Regions from separate parts of the Kitasatospora sp. NPDC088548 genome, predicted to be linked through region 2. Evidence: riboswitches for the same ligand, from Rfam matches in the RefSeq annotation. Region 2 holds a riboswitch; each other region holds the start of a gene.

Region 1 (7,115 bases), on a different contig from region 2:
GGGCGGTCAGCACCGCCTCGCCGGCCGTGAAGCAGCCGGCCGTGTTGGGCAGCACCCGGATGCCGTTGCGGACCAGCACGTCCAGGACGGAGCCCTGGGTGGTGGCGTCGACCCGGCGCATCGCCACCGTGGTGAGCTCGGTGCCGGAGACCCGCAGCGCCTGCTCCAGGATCTCCAGGCTGGGCGCGCCACCGGTGCCCATGATCAGCCGGGAGCCGAACGTGGTCCCGGCGATGTCCAGCAGGTCGTCCGCCATGGTCAGCCTCCCTGGACGGCGGTGAGGATCTCGACCCGGTCACCCGCGGCGAGCCGGGTCCGCGGCCACGAACCACGCGGCACCACGGTCTCGTTGAGCGCGGCGGCGACGCCGGAGTTGGCGGCGCTCAGCGCGGCCACCACCTCGGCGAGGGTGGTGGTGGCGGGCACCTGCCGGGGCTCGCCGTTGACGGTCAGTGCGATCTCGCTCATGCGGGGGCCTTCGTGGTGGAGCGGGCGGGGGAGAAGCGGGTGGGGGTGAACGGCGCCGCCAGGGCGGGCGTCTCGCCGGTGGCCAGGTACTCGGCGACCAGATCGGCCGTCACCGGGGTGAGCAGCACGCCGTTGCGGTAGTGGCCGGTGGCGGCGACGAGGCCGGGCAGGGCGGTCGGACCGATCAGCGGGGCGTTGTCCGGGGAGCCGGGGCGCAGTCCGGCGGAGGTCTCCACCAGGGGCAGCTCGGTGATGCCGGGGACGAGCTCGTGCGCGTCGCGCAGCAGCTCGTACACCCCGCCGGCGGTGACGGTGGTGTCGTACCCCTGCTCCTCGCTGGTGGCACCGATCACCAGCTCGCCGTTCTCCCGGGGCACCAGATAGAGGTGCCGGCCGCGCACCACCGCGCGCACGTTGCGGGAGAGGAACGGCCGGTACGGCTCGGGCACCCGCAGCCGCAGGATCTGCCCCTTCACCGGGCGGATCGCGGGGAGCACGCCCTCGGGCAGGCCGGGCAGCCGGTGGCTGTGCGGACCGGCGGCGAGCACGATCCGGTCGGCGGTGACGGTCTCCAGTGTGTCCAGCCGGGCGCCGACCGCGCGGTCGTTCTCGACCAGCAGTTCGGTGGCCTCGGCGCGGTGCAGCAGGACGCCGGCCCGCTCGCAGGCGAGGACCAGCGCCCTGGCCAGTCGGCGGCCGTCCACCTGGTGGTCGTCGGTGACGTGCAGACCGCCCCGGACGCCGGGGGCGAGCATGGGTTCGAGCCTGCGGGCCTCGCGGCCGGTGAGCCAGTGCGAGTCCAGGCCGAGCCGCTGGTGGAAGGCGTGCAGTTCACGCAGTTCCGCGCGGTCGTCGGAGTCCAGGGCGACGGCGACGGTGCCGCACTGGCGGTAGCCGGTGTCCTGGCCGCCGCTCGCCTCGGTGAGTTCGGCGGCGAAGGCGGCATAGCGCTCGTTGGATGCCATCCCGAGGCGGAGCAACGGCTCCTCGCCGTACTGGAGTTCGGTGACGGGGGCGAGCATGCCGGCCGCGACCCGGGCGGCGCCGCCGCCGTGCGCCGGGTCGATCACCACGATGTTCCCCAGCCCGCGCCGGGCCGCGCGCCAGGCGACGGCGAGGCCGATGATGCCCCCGCCGATCACCAGGACGTCGGCATGCGCGCCCTTGGCCAAGCGTGTCAAAGTCGCTGCTCTCCCTTCGCCGGTATGACCCGGATCAGGTTCGGACGGTCGCAGGCCGTGTCAGCCCGCCTCTCAGCCCGGTCCGCCGGGCTCCCGTGAATTGGTGCCACCACCTTAACTCCGCGTCCCGCCCCGGCCGAAGGCGCGTACGAGGGGTGGACCCGAGCCCGGGTGGGGCCCGGACGGACGGCCGCCGCTGAGTACAGTGACGGCGTGGCAGAGCTGAGCGGGACGGATCAGGTGGTCGTGGTCGGGGCCGGGCTGGCCGGGGCGCAGTGCGCCGCGGGGCTGCGGCAGGGCGGCTGGCGGGGGCGGATCGTGCTGGTCGGCGAGGAGCCCCACGCGCCGTACGACCGGCCGCCGCTCTCCAAGGAGGTGCTGCTCGGCAAGGCCGATGCCACCACCCTCGACCTCGACTTCGCGGACCTGGGCGTCGAACTGCTCACCGGCCGCCGCGCCACCGGCCTCACCCCCGGGGTGCTGCACACCGACGCCGGCGATCTGCCGTACGGCACGCTGGTGATCGCCACCGGTGCCGCCCCGCGGGCCCTGCCCGGCGCCGAGCGCGCGCACCTGCTGCACACCCTGGACGACGCGCTGGCGCTGCGTGCCCTGCTCCGGCCGGGCCTGCGCCTGGTGCTGGTCGGCGCGGGCTGGATCGGCGCCGAGGTGTCCACCGCCGCCCGGGCGGCGGGGTGCGAGGTCACGGTCGTCGAGATGGGCCCGGCGCCCGTCCCCGGCGCGCTGCCCGCCGGGATCGGCCGGGCGATGGCCGCCTGGTACGCCGAGGCCGGGGTGGACCTGCGCTGCGGCGTCGGGGTCGCGGCGGTGGAGCCCGGCGCGGTGCTGCTGGCGGACGGCTCGCACCTGCCGGCCGACGAGGTGCTGGTCGGGATCGGCGCCCGGCCGGCCACCGGCTGGCTGGCCGGCTCCGGCGTCGAACTGGACGCGGCCGGTGCCGTCCTGGTGGACGAGCGGCTGCGCACCAGCCTGCCCGGCGTCTTCGCCGCGGGGGACTGCGTCAGCTATCCGTCGGCGCGCTCCGGCGTCCGGCTGGCCGTCCAGCACTGGGACCACGCGCTGCAGTCCGGCGCGGCGGCGGCCGCCGCCGTTCTCGGCGCGCAGGCGCCCTACGATCCGGTGCCGTACTTCTGGTCGGAGCAGTTCGGCCGCATGGTCCAGTACGCCGGGCGGCACGGGGCCGGTGACGAGCCGCTGTGGCGCGGTTCACCCGGGGAGCCGTCCTGGTCGGTGCTCTGGCTGCGCGACGGTGTGCCGCGCGCCCTGCTCGCGGTGGACCGTCCGCGCGACCTCGCCCAGGGCCGCCGGCTGATCGAGCGCGGTACGGCGCTGGACCCGGCCCTGGCGGCGGACCCCGCGGTGCCGCTGAAGTCGGCGCTCGCCGGGTAGCGCGGCGGGGCCCGCAGGCGGCCGCCCCGGTGCTCGACGGACCTGTGACGGGTGTGCGGCGGGTGGTGAGTGGTGCGCGGCGGGCCGTGGAGGTGGCAGTCTGGTGGCGTGAGTGAGATCGAAAGCAAGATTGAAACCCTCGTTTCCGAGTGGATGTACCTGCCCGACATCTCGGAGCAGTGGGGCGTGCGGGTCACCGAGGTCCGCGACCTGGTCCGCAGCGGCGGGCTGATCGCGGTCCGGCGCGGCCCGAACAAGTCGCTGCAGGTGCCTGCCGCGTTCATCGACGGCCAGGGCCTGGTCAAGCACCTGTCGGGCACCCTGACCGTCCTGCGCGACTGCGGGTACAACGACATGGAGATCCTGGAGTGGCTCTTCACCGAGGACCCGTCGCTGCCCGGCAGCCCCATCCAGGCGCTGTGTGAGAACCGCGGCACCGAGGTGAAGCGCCGCGCCCAGGCGATGCTGATCTGATGGCGGCGGACACCCCGCGCCGGCGGCTCGCCGACGCCCGGCTCTACCTGTGCACCGACGCCCGCCGCGAGCAGGGCGACCTCGCCGAGTTCCTGGACGAGGCGCTGGCCGGCGGGGTGGACATCGTCCAGCTGCGGGACAAGGGCCTGGAGGCCAGGCAGGAGCTGGCGGCCCTGGAGGTCTTCGCCGACGCCTGCCGCCGCCACGGCAGGCTGCTGGCCGTCAACGACCGCGCCGACGTCGCGCACGCCGCCCGCCCCGACGTGCTGCACCTCGGGCAGGACGACCTGCCGGTGCCGGCCGCCCGGGCGATCCTCGGCGAGGACGTGATCATCGGACGGTCCTGCCACGCCGAGTCCGAGGTGGACGCGGCGATCGCCGAGCCCGGCGTGGACTACTTCTGCACCGGGCCGGTCTGGCCGACCCCGACCAAGCCCGGCCGCCACGCGCCGGGCCTCGGCCTGGTCTCGTACGCGGCCGCGCGGGACACCGACCGGCCGTGGTTCGCCATCGGCGGCATCGACCTCGGCAACCTGGACCAGGTGCTGGCGGCCGGCGCCCGCCGGATCGTGGTGGTGCGCGCCATCACCGGCGCGGACGACCCGCGGGCGGCCGCCGCCGAGCTGTCCCGGCGGCTGCGGGCCTGACCCCGCCGGGCCCGCCGCCGTCCGCCCGTACCCGCCCGCCGTACCCCCGGTACCGGTCAGTACTTGCGGACGGTGGCGGCCTCGGCCAGCGCCAGCAGCACCTCGCGGGCCTGCTCGTCCGCCAGCGGCGCCGCCTCCAGCGCGCCGAGCGCCTGGCGCATCAGCTCCTCGATCCGCCGCTCCACCAGCCCGGGCGCGCCGCTGCGCTCCACCAGCGCGCGCAGCCGGGTGACCTCCTCGGTCGCCAGGTCCGGTGCCCCGAGCCGCTCGTCCAGGTGGCGGGCGTCGGCCGCGGACAGCCCGCGCATGGCGTGCGCCACCAGCAGGGTGCGCTTGCCCTCGCGCAGGTCGTCCCCGGCCGGCTTGCCGGTGACGGCCGGGTCGCCGAAGACGCCCAGCAGGTCGTCCCGGAGCTGGAACGCCTCGCCCAGCGGCAGGCCGAACGCCCCGTACGCCTCGACCAGCCCGGGCCCGGCGCCGGCGAGCAGCGCGCCGATCTGGAGCGGGCGCTCGATGGTGTATTTGGCCGACTTGTAGTGCAGGACGGTCTGGGCCCGCTCCAGCGCGCCCGCGTCGGCGGAGTCGCCGGCGACCGGCTCCAGGACGTCCAGGTACTGGCCGACCATGACCTCGGTCCGCATCAGGTCGAACACCGGCTTGGCGGACAGCACCGCGGCCGGTTCCAGGCCCGAGCGCAGGAACAGCTCGTCGCACCAGATCAGCAGCAGGTCGCCGAGCAGCACCGCCGCGGAGGCGCCGTACTGCTCGCGGTCGCCGCGCCAGCCGCTCTCGCGGTGCAGGGCCTCGAAGCGGCGGTGGACGGAGGGCAGGCCGCGCCGGGTGTCGCTGCGGTCCATCAGGTCGTCGTGGACCAGCGCGCTGGCCTGGAGCAGCTCCAGGGCGGCCGCCGCGTGCGCGATGCCGTCGCCCCCGGCCGGGCCGCCGGCGCCGCGCCAGCCCCAGTAGCAGAACGCCGGGCGCAGCCGCTTGCCGCCGTCGAGCAGGAAGTCGCGCAGGGCGTCGGCGGCGGGTGCCAGCCGCGGGGAGATCTTCCCCAGCAGCGCCGACTGGCCGTCCATGAACCCGGCGAGCGCGGCGTTCACCCGCTCGCGCACGTCCTCCACGTCAATGGGGCTGGCCGGGCGGCTGGTGGGCGAGGTCACGATGAGGCTCCGGAGGTTCGCTGGGGTGCGGCAAGCCTAGCCGGGCGGCTGGGAACGCCTGTACGGACGACGGCCGGCCGGGATCCGGAATGCCGTCCACCGATTGTCTCAATCCGTGGACCTCGGTTGTCCGGGTCCTTTGCCCGACGGTTAACCTGCCAGCATGGCACTCGGCGTCGCTTCCACCAGAACAGACCGCGCGCAGACGGTTCGCGAGCTCCTGGCGGCTGGCAAGCGGTCCTTCTCCTTCGAGTTCATGCCGCCGCGCACCGAGGTCGGTGAACAGCGGCTCTGGGACGCCATCCGGCGGCTCGAACCGCTCGACCCGAACTTCGTCTGCATGACCTACGGGGCCGGCGGCTCCTCGCGCGAGCGCACGGTCAACATGGTCGGCCGGATCGCCACCGAGACCACGCTGACGCCGGTCGCCCACCTGACCGCGGTCGACCACTCGATCGCCGAGCTGCGCAACATCATCGGCCACTACGCCGACCAGGGCGTACGCAACGTCCTCGCGGTGCGCGGCGACCCGCCCGGCGACCCGACGGGCGAGTGGGTGAGCCACCCGCAGGGGGTCACCTACGCGTACGAGCTGGTGGAGCTGATCAAGGGGATCGGCGACTTCTGCGTCGGCGTCGCCGCCTCCCCGAACATGCACCCGCGCTCGACCGACTGGGACGAGGACATCCGGCACTTCGTCGGGAAGATCCGCGCGGGCGCCGACTACGCGATCACCCAGATGTTCTTCGAGGTCGACGACTACCTGCGGCTGCGCGACAGGGTCACGGCGGCCGGCTGCGAGGCGCCGATCATCCCGGAGATCATGCCGGTCACCAACGCCAAGCAGCTGGACCGCTTCCCCCAGCTGAGCGGCTCGGCCTTCCCGGCCGACCTGGAGGAGCGGCTGCGGGCCGTGATCGACGACCCGGTGGCGCTGCGCGAGGTCGGCATGGACCACGCCACCGCGATGTCCGAGCGGCTGCTCGCCGAGGGCGCCCCCGGCCTGCACTTCATCACGCTCAACCACTCGACCGCGACGCTGGAGATCTACCAGAACCTCGGTCTGCACCAGCGCTGAGCGGCCCGGCCGCCCCGGCCGGAGAAGTGCCGGGGGCGGCCGGGAACGCGATGCGGTACCCGGGCCGTTGAACCGGTACAGTCGCCGCACACGCGCGGCGCGCGCGGGCACGCGACTGGAGGTAGCGGGCGGATGGGTGTCGGATACCTGCTGCTGTACGCCGCGTTGGCGGTGGTGGCGCTCTGGCTGGTGGCCGAGCTGCTGCTGCAGAACCGGGCCCCGATCCACTGGCGCGGTCTGGCCCTGGGCGGCTTCCTCGGGGTGGCCGCCGGGATGGCGATCGGCTCGGTCGTGGTGATCGGTGCGGGCGCCGCGCTGTTCGCGGTCGGCCAGACCTTCGTCACCCTCTCGGTCAAGCGCGGCTACACGTCCGGCTGGTCGCTGCGCAAGGCCGACGGCGGCCTGCCCGGACCGCTGGCCAAGGTCCCGCTGCTCGGGGCGCTGACCGGCGGCGGCGCGGTGGCCGCGGCCACCGCGGCGGCGGCCAGGATCGGCGAGGTCGGCGCGGTCGAGGAGCCCCCCGGGCCCGCCCCGGTGGCGGCCGAGGCCGTCCCGGCCGTCGAGCAGACCGCCGCCTTCGAGATGCAGGAGCTCGCCGCGGACGGCGTCTACGCCCCCGCCTACTACGAGCAGCAGCACGAGCAGCAGCAGGCCGTCCAGCCGGACCCGTACGCCGGGGCCTACCAGTCCGGCT
Region 2 (7,115 bases):
AGCGGGGTGTTGTCGGCCAGCGTGGCGGCGAGCCGCTCGGCGAACTCGGCGGCCGGCTTCTCGCAGTCGGCCGCCGTCATGGCCACCGGCAGGTCCCAGACCGGGACGGTCAGCCCGTGCGCGCGGAACGAGCCGACCAGGCGGGTGTCCGGGCCGACCGAGGACTGGTCGGCGGCGGTCAGCCGGGCCAGCGCGTCCAGCAGTTGCTCCTCCGGCACCGTCATCACCCAGCGCAGGTGGTTCTTGTCCGGAGTGCCGCACCAGTAGGCGGAGTCGACGCTGCCGAGCTTCTCGGTGGGGATCGCCGAGGCGTTGGCGCGCTCCAGCGAGGCGGCCACCTCGCCGGTGGCGGCCTCGGCGTCCTCCAGCCAGAACTCGAAGCCGGTGTGCACGGCCGGCGTGAACCCGGCGTCGAGGTCCAGCAGATCCTGCAGACGGCGGCCGCCCGGGACGGTCCGGCGGGCGGGTACCGGGGTGCCCGGCTCGGTGGCCAGGGCCAGCTCCAGGGCGTCCGCGAGGTCGCGGCTCAGGTCGCCGGAGGCGGACTGGGTCTGCAGGCCGAGCAGGATCGAGCCGTCCGGGCGGCGCAGCGCGGGCCAGGCCAGCGGCAGGACGGTCGCCAGCGTCACCGACGGGACCTCGCCGTTGGCGGCCTCGGCCACCCCGGCGGCCAGCGTCAGCGGCACCGTCGCGGCCGGCACCAGCTCGCGCAGCGCGACCCAGTCGGCCTCGCCCGGCAGCCCCTCGAACGGGCGGTGCACCAGCTCCTGCACGGCGTGCGAGGCATCCCGGCCGTGACACGCCTTGTACCGGCGGCCGGAACCGCAGGGGCAGTTCTCGCGGGCCCCGACCACGGGGATCTCGCCCGTGGCGGCGGTGGTGGACTGGCTGCGCTGCGGCGCCTTCTTGGCGGCCTTCTTGCCCATGGTGCGGCTCTCCCGGGGACGGTTGTGTTGTGCTCCGGGCAGCCTACTGACGTTCCCCCGGCGCGTGGACACACGTCGGGGCGGGGCGTGGGTGGCGGCGCGCGCGGACGGGGCGCGGGGGCGCGCGGACGGGCGGGTCCGGCCCGCTCAGGCGCTGCGGGCATCACCGCCGGTCCGTCGGGCGTGGCGGGCCCGGGCGGGCAGTGCCGCCCACACCGTCACTTCGCCGGGAGCGTCGCGCACACCCCAGTCGCTGGCCAGCTGGCCGACGATGCTCAGGCCGCGGCCGCCGCGCGAGGTCAGGGACGGGCCGGCGGGCGTCGGGCGGGTCTGCGCCCCGCCGTCGGTGACCTCCAGCGTGAGGATCCCGTCCGCGTGCATCTGCCAGCGCACCAGGACCCCGCCGTCGCCGCCGTCCGGCTGTGGGTGCGCGGCCGTCCTGGCGCCCTGGCCCGCGGTGGGGACCCCGACGAGCACCTGGTCCACGACCTCCGCCCGGGCGCTGCGGCCGAGCGCGGGCAATGGCCCGAGCGGCCGCGCATAGCGACAGGCATTACTCAGCAGTTCGGAAAGGATCAGAACAGCATCATCAATGACCGGTTCGGGTATCTCCCGGTCGCCCAGATCTCGACGCAGTCGGCGCCGTGCGACCCCGACACTCGCTGGGCCGTGCGGCACTGCCATGGTCGATGAAGTCGGCACTTCACGCGCCACCATCAACGCCACCCCCGGACCTCCTTCAGCGTATGCCGAGGGATGGATGCCCCTTGGTAATGCGTCGGAAACGACTGCGGGGCGATCCCGCGCGGACATTTCAAACCGCGCGACCCAGGGTGGGCGGCAGGTGATTCCGTGCTCACCCTCCGTCGTGAAAACGCATAATTTCCGGCAAAAATTGTCGGCAGCAGGTTTGGTTCACCGGCCGAGCTGGGCGAGGACCTCGGCCGGGCGGTTGGTGATGATCGCCGACACCCCGAGCTCCAGGCACAGCTCCACGTCGGCCGGCTCGTCCACGGTCCAGACGTGCACCTGGTGGCCCAGCTCGCGCAGTCGCGTCACCAGCCGCGGCCTGGCCCGCACCAGCTCGATGCCGGGCCCGGCGATCCCGGCCCCGCCCGGCAGCGTCGCGCCCGGGCGCAGCCGGCCCCGCAGCGGCAGGCCGCGCTCGAACAGGAACACCCTCGGGTACTGCGGCGCGGTGGCGGCCACCCGGGCGAGCGCCAGCGCGGAGAAGCTCATGATCCGGGCCTGCGGGCGGCCGTCCGCGGGGTCTCCGGTGATCTTGAACCGGTCCAGCATCCGCAGGAGCTCGGCCTCCACCCGGCCCCGGAAACGGACCGGGTGCTTGGTCTCGATCGCCAGGTCCACCGGGCGTCCGCAGTCCGCGACCAGCTCCAGCAGGCTCTCCAGCCGCAGAACGCCCCGCAGCTCCGGGTCCGCGCTCGGTGCGCCCGTCTTCCAGGCGCCGAAGTCGTGCGCCTCCAGCTCGGCCAGCGTCATCGCGGACACCGTGCCGCGGCCGTCCGAGACCCGGCCGATCCTGCGGTCGTGCACACAGACCAGATGTCCGTCGGCCGTGACCCGGACATCGCACTCGACCGCGTCGGCGCCCTCGGTGAGCGCCCGCCGGTAGGCGGCGAGCGTGTGCTCGGGCAGCGCGTACGAGGATCCGCGGTGGGCGATCACCTGGACGGACGGCGCGGTGCGCGCCGCCGCCGGGGGGAGGTCGGGGCTGGTCACACGTCCCACGATAGGCGGCGGAAGTGACGCGAAAACGAAGACGGCCCCAACCTGAGGGGCCGTCTTCGCGTGGGGGGCGGATCAGTCCCGCGCGTCCCGGCGGGTCAGCGGGGTGAGCGCCCAGGTGGCCAGGGCCGGCACCAGGAAGCCGAACAGCGAGGCCGAGGTCCACTCCTGCGGGGTGAAGTGCAGCGCCCCCTGGACGGAGGTCCAGAAGTCCGTCCACCAGCCGGCGATCGCGGTCGGCGCGATCAGCTGGTAGACGACGAAGCCCAGCGCCCACGGCAGCAGCATCAGCCGGCGGGACGGCGCGTCGGCGGAGAGGTTCCAGCCGCGCCGGCCGGCGCCGAGGAAGTAGTCGACCGCCAGCACCGCGAACATCGGCACGAACACCGAGCCGATCAGGCCCAGGAAGGCGTAGTAGGAGTCGGTGAACTCGGTGATCTGCAGGGCCAGCACCGTGATCAGCAGCCCGGTCCCGCCGGTCAGCACCCGGCGGTCCACCCTGGGCAGCAGGTTGTGGACGGACATCGCGGTCGAGTACACGTTGGCGAAGGACTGGTCCGTCTCGCGCAGGACCAGCACCAGCAGGAACGCCCAGCCGGCCCAGACGCCCAGGAAGGAGTCGAAGATCCGGTCCGGGTCGCCGCCGGACTGCAGCAGCGCGATCAGGCCCAGCACGTAGCACCAGACCTGGGCGACGGTGTAGCCGGAGAAGCTGCCCCAGAACGCGGCGCGCGGGGTGCGCGAGTGCCGGGTGTAGTCGGCGGCCAGCGGCACGAAGGAGATCGACACCGCGATCATCGCGTCGGTGGCCTTCAGGAAGCCGTGCCAGTTGCCCGCGCCCGGGTCCGGCACGCCGTGCCGGCCCAGCTGGACGGTGAAGTACACCATCGCGACCGCGACCGCCCCGGCGACGAACCGCCGCAGCACCGCGATCGAGCCCAGCGGCCAGATGGTCAGCGCGGTGGTCAGCGCGCCCGCCAGCAGGACGAAGGCCCAGCGGTAGCCCTCGGTGTGGACGACGGTCTGCGCGCCCATCGCGATCACCAGCAGCTCGTACACGCCCCAGCCGACGCACTGGACGATGTTCAGCACCGTCGGCACGTACGAGAGCTTCGTCCCGAACAGCCCGCGCAGGTTCGCCATCGCCGGTGCGCCGGTACGGGCCCCGATCAGGGCGGCCACACCGAGCATCGCGGTGCCGACCACGGTCCCGGCCGCGATCGCGGTCACGGCGGCGGCCAGGGAGAGCTCGCTGCCCCGCGCGCCCAGCACGGTGGCGGCGGTGGTGAAGCCGATCAGGCTGACGCCGAGGTTCATCCAGAGCGCGAAGTGGTCGCGGAAGCGGAGCGTGCGCGGCGGCTCGGTGTCCAGGACGAGCGGCGCCTCGACCCGCTCGGACCGGTCCGGCCGGTCCAGGACGGCGGTGGCCGCGGCGGCACCGGTCGCGGTGGGGGAGCCGGGCACGGCGGCGGAACCGGGCACGGGGGGACCGGCGTCGGAGTGAACGGTCGTGGACGGTTCGGAGAAACCCTTGGACGCGGGCGCGCCCGAAGAAGAGGATGGCGAAGCAGGCGGCATGGCCGATACTCCCTACGCCGGCATTACCCGGACAGGTTCCGGCGGTCAGCGCCCCCTCGACGGTCCGCCCACGGACGTCGTGGCGTACGGTCGACCAGCGCACTCTCAGCCTGGGAAGGTCCAAGCTCCCGCGTGTCAGTTGTGAGCGACAGGCTAACCGGCACGGGGGTGAACGCCAAGGCCAGGCGCTGGGCGCCCCGGCCGCGAGGGACATCCGGCGGCGGTGGGCGAGCGGCCGGTGGGGGTGGTGGTTCGGGGGCGTTCGGCCGGGTTTCCGGACGGGGCCGTCGGGCCTGGCTAAGGATTCTTATGACTTCTTCAGAAGGGTCCTTACGGCAATCGAATCGAGTGTGCGAAAAACTATGCTTCTTGGTCCTGTCAGCTATGGAGGTCGTCCGTGAGCACCGAGCGCGAGGTTGGGTCCACCGGGCCGCAGGGGGAACAGCCCTCCGGCGGCCAGGGGGTGGTGGGTCCCGCTCATGACGGTCCGGCGCAGCAGTCCGCGTCCGCCGCTGCCACCCCCGCACAGGCGCCCGCCGACCGGACCACCACCGACGTGGCACCGGCGGTGCCCGCCGCGCCCGCCGCTCCGGCGGCCGGCGGATCCACGCCGACGCTGGCGTTCAGCAAGATCAGCGCCCCGGCGCCGGCCGAGGCACCCGCCGCGGCCGCGGCTGCCGACGCTCCCGTGTCCGCGCCCGCCCCGGTCGAGGCCGGCCACCCCGGCCCGGGGTACATCGACGCCCCGCCGCCGGTCGTGCCGCCCGCCCCGGCGGGGCCGCCGGCCGCGCCCGCCACGGCGCTCGCCGAGGCACCGGCCCTGCCGACGGCGCCCGTCGCGCCCGCCGTCAACCCGTACGCCACCACGGGCGCCCCGGCCGCCGCGGCGCACGACCCGTACGGCGCCCCGGCCGCCGCGGCGCACGACCCGTACGGTGCCCCGCCCGCCGCAGCCCACGACCCGTACGGCGCCCCGGCGGGCCCGCCCGCGCAGCAGCACCCCTTCGGCGCGGGCCAGCCGCTCGGCGGCTGGGGCCCGCACGACTCCTCGGCCGGCGGCGCCGGCGGTCCCGGCCACCCCGGCGGCCCGCTCGGCTACCCACCCGAGTACCCCGGTACGTCCGGCCCCGGCGGTCCGCGCAAGAAGCGCGGCGGCCTGGTCGCCCTGATCGCCGCCGTCGCCCTGGTCGCCGGTGTGGCCGGCGGCGCGCTCGGCGTGACCATCGCCGACCGCAACGACAACAGCGCCAGCTCCGCGAACGACCGCCGCAGCACCACCGTGCAGGCCAACAGCCCGGAGAAGAACGAGCCCGCCCCCGGCTCCGTCGCCGGCATCGCGCAGAAGGCGCTGCCCAGCGTCGTCACCATCAAGGCGCAGGGCAACGGCGAGTCCGGCACCGGCACCGGCTTCGTCTTCGACACCGAGGGCCACATCCTCACCAACAACCACGTGGTGGCGCCCGCCTCCAACGGCGGCAAACTGACCGTCAAGTTCGCCGACGGCAGCTCCTACAACGCCTCCGTGCTCGGCCGCGCCGAGGGCTACGACGTGGCCGTGGTCAAGCTGGACAACCCCCCGAAGGGGGACAAGCTGACCCCGCTTCCGCTGGCCGACTCCGACAAGGTCAACGTCGGCGACTCCACCATCGCCATCGGTGCCCCGTACGGCCTGGAGTCCACCGTCACCACCGGCATCATCAGCGCGAAGGACCGCCCGGTCGCCTCCGGCGACGAGACCGGCGCCCAGTCCTCGTACATGAACGCCCTGCAGACCGACGCCTCGATCAACCCCGGCAACTCCGGCGGCCCGCTGCTCGACTCCAGCGGCGCGGTGGTCGGCATCAACTCGGCGATCCAGTCCAACGCCTCCAGCACCGGCCGGGCCGGCAGCATCGGCCTCGGCTTCGCCATCCCGATCAACCAGGCCAAGTGGGTCGCCGAGACCCTGATCAAGACCGGCAAGCCCGTCTACGCCAAGCTCGACGTCCTCCGCAACGACGACTACAAGGGCGACGGCGCACAGATCCAGACCCGCGACATCCAGGGCACCCCGGCCGTCACCCCCGGCGGCGCGGCCGACAAGGCGGGCCTCAAGCCCGGCGACGTCATCACCAAGCTCGGCGGCAGCCCGATCGAGAACGGCCCCGCCCTGGTCAGCAAGATCTGGACGCACAAGCCCGGCGAGACCGTCGACGTCGAGTACACCCGCAACGGCCAGACCTTCAACACCAAGGTCACCCTCACCGAGCGCGTCGGCGACTGACCCCGTCCCCGAAACCCTGTGCACCGAACCCCGCCGGACCCGTTAGGCTGACCTCCGCCTGGAGAGCTGCCCGAGCGGCCTAAGGGAACAGTCTTGAAAACTGTCGTGGCGTGACCCGTCACCGTGGGTTCGAATCCCACGCTCTCCGCTGGTAGGAGAAACCGCCTGCTCAGGGCGGGTGTTGGCCCCAGGCCGACGCCCGCCCTTCGCGTTTTCCACCGGGGTGGAGGCGGTGGGCCGACCGTGGGCCGGGGGCGGCGGGTTCACCTGAACGGGGGGTTTGGGGTGGGGGCGTCCTTGTGGGTGCGGCGAGGGGGCGTGTGCCGGGGGTAAGGGGCGGACTGCCCTGGGAGTGGGCCCGGCGAGGAGACACGGATGGCCTGGTACCCCGGCGCTGAGAAGATGGAGCTTCAGCCCGAGTCGGACGCGCAGCCGGCGATCGTGCCGACGCAGGTGATCTTTCACAGCATGGCGGCGCCCTGGACGCCGCGCCGCATCTACGAGTACTGGCGGGACTCGACCAGCCTGGAGTCGCACTTCGGGGTCGGCTACGACGGCGGCATCGCCCAGTACATCGGCACCCAGACCCGGGCCGACGCCAA
Region 3 (7,115 bases), on a different contig from region 2:
GCATGCCCAGGACGAGATCTACCAGGTGGTCAGCGGCCGGGCCGAACTGACCGTCGGCGACGAGACCGCCACGGTCGCGCGCGGCACCGTCGTCTACGTCCCCGCCGGGGTGCCGCACCGGTTCCACCACATCACCGAGGAACTGCGGGTGCTCGTGGTGTTCTCCCCGCCCGAGGACTGATCCGGGGCCCGGTTAGGGTCGGGGTATGAGCCTGAGCCTGACGGAAGAACTCTGGGCGGCGATCGAACCGGTCTACGCCAAGATCCTCGACCACCCCTTCATCGGCGGCCTCACCGACGGCACCCTGCCCCGGGAGGCGTTCCGCCACTTCGTCGTCCAGGACTCGCACTACCTGCGCGACTACGCCCGCGCGCTCGCCGTCTGCGCCGCCAAGGCGCCCGGTGAGGAGGAGGTGCGGGCCTTCGCCGACGACGCGGTCGGCGCGCTGGCGGCCGAGCAGGGCATGCACGCCGAGTTCATGGAGGCCTTCGGCGCCAGCGCCGAACAGGCCGCCACGGAACCGGTGTTGCCCACCACCCGGGCCTACACCAGCTATCTGCTGGCGACCGTCTACGGCGGTTCCTTCGCCGAGGCCGTCGGCGCGGTGCTGCCCTGCTACTGGATCTATGCCCGGGTCGGTGACGAACTGCTCGCCAAGGGCTCCCCCGACCCGCTCTACGCGAAGTGGATCGCGACCTACGGGGACGAGACGTTCCAGGCCGTGGTGCGGCGGGTGCTGGCGCTCACCGACCGGCTCGGCGAGGAGATCTCCCCGGCGGAGCGCCGCCGGGTGGTCGAGCACTTCACCACCACCTCGCGCTACGAGTGGATGTTCTGGGACGCCGCCTGGCGTGGCGAGACGTGGCCGGTCTGATCCTCCTGGCCGGTCTGATCCTCAGGGGAGCCCCCGGGGGTCGGAGTCGGGGTGATCTCGGGGTTCTCTCCGGGCCGTTGGCTCTCGTTCCGGCACTTGCGGCCCCGTACGATCGAAGTATCGAAAGCAAACGGGATGCGGCACCGGACGGCAGCCGGCCCCGAGGGGAGAGAAGGAACGGACATGGCTGAGTTCTGGAAGTCGCTGCCCTCCTGGGTGCGCAACATCGTCGTCCCGGTGCTGGTGCTGATCCTGGCCTGGAACATCGTGGGGTTCGTGTTCGGCGTCGTCGGCGCCCTGCTGAGCGTGGTCATCAAGCTGCTGGTGGTGGTCGGCATCGCCGCCGCCGTGGTGATCCTGGTGAAGAAGGCCGCCAAGAGCTGACCCGTACGGACCCCGGACGCCCGTACCCCCTGCGTGGGGTGCGGGCGCCGGTCGTTCTGGTGGCGGCGGACAACCGACAACTAACAGATAACAGATAACAGAAAACGAATGTTGAAAGTCGTCATCCGTTACCTGTCATCCGTCAGCTGTCGTCCGCCGACCGTCGGACCCGGGCCTCCGTCACCGCGCGGTCCTCGATCGGCACCTGCTGGACCGGCCCCGGCGCCGGAGCCGCCGGCTGTTCCGGACCGTGCATGGTGGTGAGCAGCTGCCGGGCGAGGCCGAGGCCGGTGCCGCCCATGGTGAGGGCCTTGGCGAACAGCTCGCCCACCCCGTCGGCGCCGTTCAGCAGGATCATGTGCTCGACATTGCCGAAGGACTCGGCGGCGGCCAGCACGATGTCCGGCCACTTCTCCGCCAACTCCTGTGCCACCACGGCCTCCTGGTTCTCCGAGAGGGCGGCGGCCCGGGTCCGGATGCCCTCGGCCTTGGCGAGCCCGATCGCCCGGGTCGCCTCCGCGTCCGCCAGACCGCGGGCCTCGGCGGAGGCGGCCTCCGCCTCCCCGGTGGCCCTGGTCGCCTCGGCGGCGGCGAGCCCGCGCAGCTTGGTGGCCTCCGCGGCGGCCGCGGCGGCGATCTTGACCTGGCCGGCCTCGGCCGCCGCCTTCAGCTCGGTCTCCTGGGCCTGCGCCTGGGCGGCGGAGATCCGGGCGTCGCGGTCGGCCTCGGCCCTGGTGCGGGTCTCGTACGCCTTGGCGTCGGCCGGCTTGCGGACGTCGATCTGCAGCTGCTGCTCCTTGCGGCGGGCCTCCAGCTCGGCGACCTTGGTCTCCTGGACGACCACCTCCTGCCGGGCGGCGGCCTGGGCGAGCGGTCCGGCCTGCTCGGCGCGGGCGTTGGCGGTGTCCCGTTCGGCCTGGTAGGCGGACTGCTGGATCTGGCTGTTGCGGGTGGCCTCGGCCTTGCGCGCGGCGGCCTCCTGCTCCGCCTCGGTGGCCATCCGGTCGGCCTCGGCCTGGGCGATCCGGGCGTCCCGCTGGACGGCGGCGGCGTGCGGGATGGCGAGGTTCTTGATGTAGCCGGTGGGGTCGATGATCTCTTGGATCTGCAGGGTGTCGATGATCAGCCCGAGCTTCTCCATCTCCAGCCCGGAGGCGGCCCTGGTCTCCCCGGTGAGCCGCTCGCGGTCCCTGATCATGTCCTCGACGGTGAGCCCGCCGACGATCGAGCGCAGGTGGCCGGCGAAGACGTTGTGGACGCGCTGGCTGATCAGCTTCTGCTGGTCGAGAAAGCGCCGGGCGGCATTGGCGATGGAGACCTCGTCGTCGCCGACCTTGAAGATCACCACGCCTTTGACGTGGACCGGGATGCCCTGTGAGGTGACGCATTCGACGTTCAGCTCGGCCTCGTTGAGGTCCAGTGAGAGCCGGCGGACACCCTGGAGGCCCGGCGTGACGAAGGTCCCGCGGCCGGTGACGATCCGGAAGCCCAGACCGTCGCCGACCCCCTCGGTCCGGTGCCGGGAGCCGGAGATGATCAGAGCCTCGTTGGGCTCCGCCACCCGCCACATGAGTTTGAAGAGCGTGATCCCGAAGACCAGCGCGGCGACGACGGCCCCCGCGATGATGAGCACCATGGTTCAACTCCCCCTTACGGCGCATGAGATGCGCCGGTTCGGATTGTCCGCTCAGGGCAACTCGAAGGAAAGGGAAGTGACGTGACGGGCTGTCACAAGCGTGTCACGGGAAGACCGGTGCCACATAGACGGTCCGGGGCGGGTGGTACTCGACCACCACCACCGGTGTGCCGACCGACAGCCGGTCGCCCGGTACGGCGAGGTAGGCCAGGAAGGCCTCCGTCCCCTGGCGCTCCCTGACGTGCACCATCACCTCGCCGACCAGACCGGCTCCGACCGGACCGGTGACCCGCCCTGTGCTTCCGACCACTACGGCCTCCCTCGTCGCCTGCCCGTGTGACTGCCAGTCTGCCGGGCCGGGCTCCCCCGGTGGGCCCGCCGGCCGAATCGCCGGGCACCGACCCCCTCTGGACCAGCCGCGATCGGCTCGCTACGGTGTTGGACGTCATGCGCGGGCAATACCGCCTGCGGACACGGGAGCTCGGAGCACCGGGCTGAGAGGGCGCTGACCGGGACGTCGCTGGACGTGCCGAACGCTGCGCCGACCGCAGGAACCTGACCGGGTAATGCCGGCGTAGGGAGTTGAAGGTCTGATGACCACTTTTGATGCACAGCCGCAGTCTGCCCAGAACGCCGCCGTCAGCAGCGCGGGCACCGGCTATCCGACCCCGGCCTGGCGCAAGGCCTACCGCGACGGGTCCCGCCCCGACCTGCGCGTTCCGTACCGCGAGGTCGTGCTCACCAACGAGAAGAGCGTCCCGCTCTACGACACCTCCGGGCCGTACACCGACCCGGCGTACGAGCCCGACGTACGGCGCGGCCTGCCCGCGCTGCGCGACGCGTGGATCCGCCAGCGCGGCGACGTCGAGGAGTACGACGGCCGCGAGGCCCGCCCCGAGGACGACGGGATCAAGCACACCTCGCCGCGCGGCGGAAACCTGAAGAACCTGGACGCCGTCTTCCCCGGCCGCCCGCGCCGCCCCCTGCGCGGCCGCGGCGACGTCGCAGTCACCCAGCTCGGCTACGCCAAGCGCGGAATCGTGACCCCGGAGATGGAGTTCGTCGCCCTGCGCGAGGGCCTGGCGCCGGAGTTCGTCCGCTCCGAGGTGGCGCGCGGCCGGGCCGTCATCCCGGTCAACGTGAACCACCCCGAGGTCGAGCCGGCCGCCATCGGCACCAACTTCCTGGTGAAGATCAACGCCAATATCGGCAACTCCGCCGTCACCTCCTCGATCGAGGAGGAGGTGGAGAAGATGACCTGGGCCACCCGCTGGGGCGCGGACACCGTGATGGACCTCTCCACCGGCCGCAACATCCACACCACCCGCGAGTGGATCCTGCGAAACTCCCCCGTGCCGATCGGCACCGTGCCGCTCTACCAGGCGCTGGAGAAGGTCGACGGCAAGGCCGAGGACCTCAGCTGGGACGTCTACCGCGACACCGTCGTCGAGCAGTGCGAGCAGGGCGTGGACTACATGACCGTCCACGCCGGAGTGCTGCTGCGGTACGTCCCGCTGACGGCCCGCCGCAAGACCGGCATCGTCTCGCGCGGCGGCTCGATCATGGCCGCCTGGTGTCTGGCGCACCACCGGGAGAACTTCCTCCACACCAACTTCGAGGAGCTCTGCGACATCCTCGCCCGCTACGACGTCACCTTCTCGCTCGGTGACGGCCTGCGGCCCGGTTCGATCGCCGACGCCAACGACGAGGCGCAGTTCGCCGAACTCCGGACGCTGGGCGAACTCGGCCGGATCGCCCGGGCCAAGGACGTCCAGGTGATGATCGAGGGCCCGGGCCACGTCCCGATGAACAAGATCAAGGAGAACATGGATCTCCAGCGGGAGATCTGCGACGAGGCGCCGTTCTACACCCTCGGCCCGCTGACCACCGATGTCGCCCCCGGCTACGACCACATCACCTCGGGCATCGGCGCCGCGATGATCGCCTGGTGGGGCACCGCGATGCTCTGCTACGTCACCCCCAAGGAGCACCTGGGCCTGCCCAACCGGGACGACGTGAAGACCGGCGTCATCACCTACAAGATCGCCGCCCACGCCGCCGACCTCGCCAAGGGCCACCCCGGCGCCCAGGCCTGGGACGACGCCCTCTCCGACGCCCGCTTCGAGTTCCGCTGGGAGGACCAGTTCAACCTGGCCCTCGACCCGGAGACGGCCCGCGCCTTCCACGACGAGACCCTCCCCGCGGAGCCCGCCAAGACGGCCCACTTCTGTTCCATGTGCGGCCCGAAGTTCTGCTCGATGAAGATCAGTCAAAAGATCCGGGCCGAGCACGGCGAGGGCTCCAGTGCCGTGGAGACCGAGTTCGACGCCGAGGCCCTGGCGGGCATGAAGGCCAAGTCCGAGGAGTTCGCCGCCCAGGGCAACCGGGTCTACCTGCCGCTGGCGGACTGACGTCGCCCCGCCGGCTGCGCTGCTCCGGGAAGCCGGGAGGCTTTCCCGGAGCAGCGCTTCGGCGTGCGGCTGCTCCAGGGAGGAAGGGTGGCCGGCGGGCTGGTGATCTGCTCTGATACTGATGCCGCCATGAATCAGCAGAGCAACAGTGAGCCCGATGTCGCTGGCTGGGCGGTGGAATGCCGTGAGTACACGCGAGGGGCGCTGACCACCATCGGTGAGCGCGAGGACCTGATGCAGACCGATCCGGGTACGGCCTCCCGCATCGTCGGAGACCAACTCGCCGAGTGGGCGACCTACCCGGAACTGTCCGAGGACGAGTGGGCCAGGGCGCACTCGCTGCTGATGTTGTTCGCCGCCGAGTTCCTGATCAGTGCGTACGGGGCCCGTTGGGACTGGCTGGTCGACGCGTCCTCTCCGCTCGGGGGTCGCTGGGTCGTCACCGGATTCACCCATCCGCTGGGACAGGAGACGGCGCCCGTCGATGTCGGGTGGCTCGCGCATGAGGCGAGGATCAACGGAACGTTCAGCCTCTCCCACGTGATCAACCGAGCGGTCGACCTGTCCATGATCAGGGTGTTCAGGTGATCACCGAGCCCGCGTGTTCCAGGGAAACCACGGCAACGCTCCAGGTGGTCACGAGCAGGGTGTCCCCGTTCAGCATCCGAAGGAGTCGGAGCACGTACTGGCTGCCACCGGCCCTGGCGGATCGATCGGCATTGCGGTCGGCTCGGCGGCTGCCATTGCCTTGGGAGGCTCACTCCTCATTTTTATGAGGCGGAGCGGACGAGCCGCACCCCGCCGACGGCACTAGCCCTGACAGAGGTGAACGCCCAGTCTGCCAGCGGGTCAACCTCCCGCCGGCAGACTGACGCGTCAGCTGACGGGCGCTGTTCCGCGAGGCCGTACCGGCCTTCCGGAACAGCGCCTTGTTGACTTGCGTTGACCTGCGTGAGTGCGGTCCAGCAGCTCACGGCAAGTCGGAACGCTGCGACGGCTCCACCGCCGTCACCTTCGGCCTCCCGCCCGCCGGACTGACGCGACGGAGGGTGCTCCGGTGACCGGTACGGCGTTCGGGTGGTGCGCCGCTCAGCGGAGGGTGGTCTCGATCAGGCCGGCGACCCGGTCGGCGGTGAGGATGCCGAGGAGGTAGCCGTCGTCGTCGATGACCGGCCAGACGGTCAGGTGCTTGATCCGCATCGCGACAGCGGCCGTGGAGAGGGTCATGGTCGGCCAGGCGAACGGGCCGCGCTGGTGCCTGGTGCTGCTGACCGGGGTGAGTTCGGTGTACCAGGGCGGGGCGAGGAACGGGTGGAGTCCCGTCCGGGTGACCAGGCCTTCGCAGCGGCCGTTGTGGTCACGGACGAGGAGGTAGGGGACGCCCGCGCTGCGGAGGATGTCGTCGGCCTGGTCGACGGTGCTGTCGTCGGGGATCTGGTACTCGAACGGTTCCATCGCGTCGGCGACTGTGAGGTCGTGGCGAAGGCCTGTCGGCTTCGTGGAGTGGGTGGTCACGGTGTCACCGGTGCCTGACTCCGGTGCGGCGAGGGCGGCCGCCCGGAAGGGTCCTTCGTCCAGGACGAGGCCGGAGAAGGTGACCGGGATGCGGGGTGCCCTGGACATGTCCAGGCTACTCCGGGCCAGGTCGGCCCGGGGGCGGGCCGGCGCGGAGTACCGTGGGAGGCAACCGAGGACATGTCGCACACCGGTACCCACATTGGTGTCGCCCTGGGTCATGATCGGTCCTCTTTCCGGACCGGACGGGCGGCTCCTGATGATGCCGATTCGGCTTCCCACTCCTTCCGCCCC

What was found. A riboswitch is a leader RNA that binds a small molecule or an ion and turns the genes downstream of it on or off. The one in region 2 is predicted to bind thiamine pyrophosphate.
Region 1: another riboswitch for thiamine pyrophosphate. It lies ahead of thiO (glycine oxidase ThiO); the one in region 2 lies ahead of ACIP82_RS31550 (purine-cytosine permease family protein).
Region 3: another riboswitch for thiamine pyrophosphate. It lies ahead of thiC (phosphomethylpyrimidine synthase ThiC); the one in region 2 lies ahead of ACIP82_RS31550 (purine-cytosine permease family protein).

Annotation. Positions count from the first base shown of each region.
Region 1 is NZ_JBIVMI010000022.1:36,708-43,822, forward strand. It holds gene ACIP82_RS25725 (thiazole synthase) at 1-256, opposite strand, end outside; gene thiS (sulfur carrier protein ThiS) at 259-468, opposite strand; gene thiO (glycine oxidase ThiO) at 465-1,649, opposite strand; TPP riboswitch at 1,644-1,756, opposite strand; gene ACIP82_RS25740 (FAD-dependent oxidoreductase) at 1,863-3,059, shown strand; gene ACIP82_RS25745 (Rv2175c family DNA-binding protein) at 3,168-3,533, shown strand; gene thiE (thiamine phosphate synthase) at 3,533-4,180, shown strand; gene ACIP82_RS25755 (polyprenyl synthetase family protein) at 4,237-5,343, opposite strand; gene metF (methylenetetrahydrofolate reductase [NAD(P)H]) at 5,507-6,421, shown strand; gene ACIP82_RS25765 (hypothetical protein) at 6,554-7,115, shown strand, end outside.
Region 2 is NZ_JBIVMI010000031.1:105,568-112,682, forward strand. It holds gene ACIP82_RS31535 (DUF5926 family protein) at 1-926, opposite strand, end outside; gene ACIP82_RS31540 (ATP-binding protein) at 1,074-1,448, opposite strand; gene ACIP82_RS31545 (glycerophosphodiester phosphodiesterase family protein) at 1,842-2,666, opposite strand; gene ACIP82_RS31550 (purine-cytosine permease family protein) at 2,748-4,154, opposite strand; TPP riboswitch at 4,243-4,392, opposite strand; gene ACIP82_RS31555 (S1C family serine protease) at 4,648-6,513, shown strand; tRNA gene ACIP82_RS31560 (tRNA-Ser) at 6,574-6,661, shown strand; gene ACIP82_RS31565 (peptidoglycan-binding protein) at 6,889-7,115, shown strand, end outside.
Region 3 is NZ_JBIVMI010000012.1:123,103-130,217, forward strand. It holds gene ACIP82_RS17610 (cupin domain-containing protein) at 1-181, shown strand, start outside; gene tenA (thiaminase II) at 207-875, shown strand; gene ACIP82_RS17620 (DUF5326 family protein) at 1,059-1,259, shown strand; gene ACIP82_RS17625 (flotillin family protein) at 1,402-2,895, opposite strand; gene ACIP82_RS17630 (hypothetical protein) at 2,999-3,205, opposite strand; TPP riboswitch at 3,359-3,493, shown strand; gene thiC (phosphomethylpyrimidine synthase ThiC) at 3,489-5,306, shown strand; gene ACIP82_RS17640 (hypothetical protein) at 5,436-5,894, shown strand; gene ACIP82_RS17645 (CBS domain-containing protein) at 6,396-6,929, opposite strand; gene ACIP82_RS17650 (DUF5994 family protein) at 7,084-7,115, shown strand, end outside.